2 linked regions of the Buchnera aphidicola (Therioaphis trifolii) genome follow. The protein of the gene in region 2 interacts with the protein of the main gene of each other region in a pairwise test. Links are inferred from orthologs where the notes say so. Each region holds a gene or a part of one and is shown on either strand. Other genes may lie near its edges.

What was found. Proteins that work in one complex are often made in the same cells at the same time.
Region 1: the proteins of D9V81_RS00935 (region 2) and rpsE interact in binary tests that used the Escherichia coli proteins (3 or more experiments, as listed by UniProt). The link is inferred for Buchnera aphidicola (Therioaphis trifolii) from one-to-one orthologs.

Annotation. Positions count from the first base shown.
Region 1 is NZ_CP032996.1:358,097-360,991, forward strand. It holds rpsE (30S ribosomal protein S5), read right to left. Parts: upstream 1,753-2,895; coding sequence 1,249-1,752; downstream 1-1,248. Other genes in the region: secY (preprotein translocase subunit SecY), read right to left, coding at 1-608; rplO (50S ribosomal protein L15), read right to left, coding at 605-1,054; rpmD (50S ribosomal protein L30), read right to left, coding at 1,059-1,241; rplR (50S ribosomal protein L18), read right to left, coding at 1,765-2,133; rplF (50S ribosomal protein L6), read right to left, coding at 2,133-2,669. UniProt on the Escherichia coli protein: With uS4 and uS12 plays an important role in translational accuracy. Many suppressors of streptomycin-dependent mutants of protein uS12 are found in this protein, some but not all of which decrease translational accuracy (ram, ribosomal ambiguity mutations).
Region 2 is NZ_CP032996.1:200,120-203,347, reverse strand. The notes cover bases 144-3,083. They hold D9V81_RS00935 (exoribonuclease II), read right to left. Parts: upstream 2,616-3,083; coding sequence 672-2,615; downstream 144-671. Other genes in these bases: D9V81_RS00930 (enoyl-ACP reductase), read right to left, coding at 2,674-3,083; D9V81_RS00940 (YchE family NAAT transporter), read right to left, coding at 144-560. Outside these bases: more of D9V81_RS00940, read right to left, coding at 1-143; more of D9V81_RS00930, read right to left, coding at 3,084-3,228. UniProt on the Escherichia coli protein: Involved in mRNA degradation. Hydrolyzes single-stranded polyribonucleotides processively in the 3' to 5' direction.

The DNA.
Region 1 (2,895 bases), 160 kb from region 2 along the record:
ATATTTAAAGGTATCTTAGATATAATACCAATAAACATAATAATAGAAATACCATTTCCAATACCACATTCAGTAATTAATTCACCTAACCACATTAATAACATTGTACCAGTACTTAAACTTAATATTGTACTAAAATAAAAATAAAAATTTGGATTAGGTATCAATATTTGTATACTTAATATTTTTGGTAAAGAAAATGATATTATAGTAGATTGTATAATTGATAAAATTAAAGTAATAAATCTGGTATATTGATAAATCTTTTTTTTTCCAATTTCTCCTTCTTTTTTAATATCTGATAATCGTTTGATACTTAATGATAATAATTGCATAATAATAGAAGCAGAAATATAAGGCATAATACCTAATGAAAAAATAGAAGCATGACTTAATGCACCACCAGAAAACATATTAAATAAATCAATAATTGTATTTTTTTGCAATTTTAAAAAATTTGATAACATAGAAATATTTATACTAGGAATAGGTATAAAAAAACCAATTCGAAAAATTATTATTGCAAAAATTACAAAAACAATTCTTTGTTTTAATTCTAACAAAGTTTTACTAAAATTTTTTAATTTATATTGCATGATATTAATCATTTTTTTGAAACTATTTCCTCAATTTTTCCACCTAATTTTTTAATAATCGAAAAAACACTTTTTGTTACTTTTAAACCTTTAATATCAATTTTTTTATCTAACTTTCCTGTATTAATAATTTTCACATATTTAATATTTTTTTTAATAATATTAAATTTTTTTAATATCTCTATATTAATTATTTTATTAGGTATTTTATTAATATCTGATAATCTCACTTCCATTTTAAGATTTTTTTTGTAAGAAGAAAATCCAAATTTTGGAATACGTCGATATAAAGGCATTTGACCACCTTCAAAACCCCTTCTAATACTTGCACCTGTTCTTGATTTTTGACCTTTATGTCCTCTACCACATGTTTTTCCTAAACCACTACCAATTCCACGACCAACTCTTTTTTTTTTTTTTCTTGAATTTTTTACAAATTTTAAAGTATTTAAATACAATTTTTTATCCTCTTGTAATTTTAATCATATAAGATACTTTATTAATCATTCCTCGAATAGATGGAGTATCCTTTCTAATTACAGTATGACCAATCCTCCGTAATCCTAAACCTAATATTGTTGCTTTATGTTTAGGTAAACGACCAATACTACTTTTAATTTGCGTAATAAAAATTTTTTTTATCATTTTTAAATTATCCTAATATTTCATAAATAGTCTTATTTCTTTTAGCAGCAATAGATTCTGGTGATTGCATATTTTTTAAACCATTAATTGTTGCCCGAACTACATTAATAGGATTTGTTGAACCATATGTTTTTGCTAATACATTATGTATACCAACAACTTCTAAAACCGCTCGCATTGCTCCTCCCGCAATAATCCCTGTTCCTTTAGAAGCGGGTTTCATAAAAATTGTAGAACTAGTATGTGAACCTTTTACTGCATGTTGTAAAGTTCCATTTTTAATAATAACATTAAACATATTACGACGTGCTTGTTCCATTGCTTTTTGTATAGCAGCAGGCACCTCTTTTGCTTTACCATAACCAAAACCAACTTTACCTTTATTATTTCCAACTACTGTTAATGCTGTAAATGAAAAAATTCTACCACCTTTAACAGTTTTAGAAACACGATTTACTGTAATTAATTTTTCTTTTAAATCAATATTATTTTGTTGTTCATGATAAATCATGTTATTATATCCTTAAAATTTTAATCCTGCTTTTCTTGCAGATTCTGCTAAAATTTGTATTCGACCATGATATTTAAAACCAGAACGATCAAAAGATACAGAACATATACCTTTTTTTAAAGCACGATGAGCTATCATTGTACCAATGATACTTGCAGACTTTTTATTTCCAGTATATGAATTAAGTGTTTTTCGAATTTTTTTTTCTACAGTTGAAGCAGATACTAAAACAATAGATTTTTTTGAATCAAAAATTTGAGCATATATATGACGTGGAGTTCGATGTACTACTAAACGAATAATATTTAAATTTTTAAAACGAATACGATTTTTTAAACTTCTTCGTATACGAGCATTTTTTTTATTTTTTAATATATTCATTATTTCTTTTTAGCCTCTTTAATACGTATATACTCATTAAAATAACGTATTCCTTTACCTTTATAAACTTCAGGTTTACGTTTTGATCTCAAATTTGCTGCAACTTGACCTAAAAGTTGTTTATTAATACTTTTTAAAATAATTTCTGTAGAAGAAATAATTGTTGCAAAAACATTTATGGGTAAAACATATTTAATAATATGCGAATACCCAAGAGACATATTTAATACATTATTTTTTTCTAAACTAATTCGATAACCCACACCAATTAATTGTAATTTTTTTGAAAAACCTATTGTAACTCCTAAAATCATAGAATTAACTAAAGATCTCATAGTACCAGCATGCATCCAACCATTATAATTATTAGATTTTGATTTAAAAAACAATTTATTATCATTATAATTAATTTGAACAGAATTATGTATATTTTGTGAAATAGATTGATTATCTTTGATAATAGTAATATTTTCTTTATTTAAAGAAATATTAATATTATCAGGAACTAAAATAGGTTTTTTTGCAATACGAGACATATATAAAATCTCCAAAAGTTAAGATACTGTACAAATAATTTCTCCACCTAATCCAAATTTATAAGCCATTTTGTTACTCATAATACCTTTTGAAGTAGATAAAATAGCAATTCCTAAACCGTCCATTACAATAGGTAAATTATTTTTTTTTTTATAAATTCTAAGGCTAGGTTTACTTATTCTTTTAATCTCATCTATAACAGGTTTTCCATTAAAATATTTTAAA
Region 2 (3,228 bases):
AATATATTAATACCTGTTGATCCAAGAATTTTAATAAAAATAGGAGCAATTTGGAAAAATATCCAACAAATAAAAGAAAATAATAATATTACTAAAATACAACCCAATTTATTATTCCAATTATTATGATGTGTACTCCATATAATAGTAGAACTAATTGCTCCTGGACCAGCAATTAATGGCATAGCTAAAGGTATAATACTAATATTTTCTTTGTTATAAAAAAATTTATTTTTATTTTTATTTTTTATTAAATTATTCATTAAAGTTCCATGAATCATAGATATTGAAATACTAATTATTAATATTCCTCCAGCAATTCTAAATGATTCTATAGAGATTTCAAAAAAATTTAAAATCATATTACCTAAAGATAATGAAATAATTAAAATAAAAGCTGCAGTTATATTTGAAATAATATTTATTTTATTTCGTTCTTTAGTAGATTGAAAACCTGTCATTGCTATAAAAATAGGAATCATACCAATAGGATTAATTACAGCAAATAAACCTAAAAAAAAATGTAAATAATTTTTAAAATCTATATTTAAATTATTCAAGAAATCTCCTAAATATTTTTTATGTTAAAAAAAATAAAAATTTGATATTTTATATAAAATTATAATTCAATTATTAAATATATTTAAAATAAAAATTTATTTTAAATATATTTATAATTTTATATATGGTTTAGCAATTATAATATTTTCATGAGTATTAATATTTAAAATTATTACTTTTATTACATCAGATATTCGATATAATATTTTATCTTTAAAATATAAAATTCCATTTTTTCGATCACATATAAAATTTTTATTGTAATGATACATATATGTAATAGGAATAAATATATTTGCACCATTAATTAATAAACGTGCTTTTATTCCAGAATTTAAAATATCAAAAATGTTTGCTATAAAAATTTTATTAAAATAATTATTTTTTTTAAAAAATTTTATATATAACCAATTGGTTATATTTTTTTTAATTGTTTGATGCCGTCTTTTACAATTAATAATTTTTGATATAATATTATTATTAGGTTTTTTTGAGGGATATCCTAAAATAATATTTTTTAATAATCTATGATTAATCATATCACTATATTTTCGTATTGGAGATGTCCAAGTTAAATATTGATTGAATCCTAAAGCAAAATGAGGTTTAGGAATTGTACTAATTGTTCCTAATGATTGATATCTTCGAATTCGATAATTTATATAATTATTAGAAAATGAATTTAATACACGATATAATTCACAAAATCCCATTAAAGTAATAATTTTTTTATAATGAATATTAATATCATATTTTTTAAGAATTAAAGAAACATGTTTAGCATTTACCGTATTAAAACCTAAATGAATATTATAAATTCCAAAACCTAAATGTTTAGATAAAAAATTTGCTGCACTAACATTTGCAATAATCATAGCTTCTTCAATCATTTTATGTGCAATATTTCTATATTCAACAGAAATTTTTATAATATCATAATTATCAGAAAGATGAAATTTATATTCAAGCGTATCTTTAAAAATTAGTGCATTTTTTTTTCTCCATAATATTCTTCTATTACATAATTTATATAATAAATTAATTTGATTAATAATTTTATTATTATCAGGTTTCCAAATTCCAATACCATTAATCCAATTTGAAACATTATTATAATTTAATTTAGCATATGATTTAATAAATGCTAAAAAAAAATTTATTTTTTTAGATATATTACCATACTGATCAATAATAACCTCACAAGCTAAAACTGGTTTCTTTAAATTAGGATGTAAAGAAAACATATCTTCTGATAATATTTTTGGTAACATAGGAATATCAAAACCTGGTAAATAATTTGTAAATAATCTATTTGAAGCAATAATATCTAAATCACTATCTGGATTAATATAAGAAGTAGGATCTGAAATAGCTATAATAATTTTAATATTTTGATTATCTATTTTTTCAACAAATATAGCATCATCTATATCTTTTGTAGAATCATTATCTATAGTAATAAATGTTAAGTCAGTTAAATCTTTTCGAAAAATATTTTTATTAAAATTTAAATTATTAATATTAAATTTAGGAAAAAAAACTTTAACATTATAATATGTTAAAATTACTTTCCATGGTAATAAATTATCATTTTTTGAAGAAATAAATTTTATTAATTTTGCATTAAAATCTTTATAATTATCTAATTTATGTTGTATTAATTTTGCAAAAAACCAATCTCCTTTTTTTATTACACCAAAATTTTGATTATCAAAATGACAAATTATTAATTCTTTTAAAAAAGGATAATGAGGTTGAATAAAAATTTTTAATCCTATTTTTATAATTGTACCTATAAAAATATCTAAAAATGATTTAATTAATATTAAAGGTTGTGCAAATTTTTTATTTTTTTTGACACAAATTTTTACTAAAATTTTATCTCCATTTATTACTTTTTTAATATATTTGGATGGAATAAAATAATTAATTTTAAATTTTGATTTTAAAAAACCAAATCTATTATCATGTTTTTCAACAATACCTATTACTTTCTGATCTTCTAATACTAATTTATTTTTTAATTGTAATAAAAAATTTTTTTTTTGTAACATAAAATATACCTAAAATATTAAAAAAAATAAAATTTTTAATTAATAATTTTATATTAAACTAATATAAATGATTCATCATAGATGTACTTAAACCTCCATCAACATAAATAATTTGTCCTGTAATACCACTAGATAAATTTGAACATAAAAATGCTGCGGTATTTCCAATTTCTTCAATTGTTACTAATCTTTGAATAGGAGAAAAATGTTTTGAATAATTTAATATTTTTTTAAAATTTGGAATATTATATGATGAAATTGTTTTAATAGGTCCAGCAGAAATAGCATTAATTCTGAATTGATTTTTTTTAAAATTATTTGATATATATTTAACATTAGCTTCTAAAGAAGCTTTTGCAATTCCCATTACATTATAATAAGGTATTACAATTTGTGATCCTAAATATGTTAAAGTAACTATTGAAGATCCAATATTTAATCTATGTTTACATTCTTGTATCATAGATATTAAACTATAAGAAGTAATATAATTTGTTTTTATAAAATCTTTTTTATTAATTGTTTCAAGATAATTTTTTGAAAATTGTATTTTTGGACTATATGCAATAGAATGTACAAAACCATCAAATTTATTCCAATATTTAAATAATTT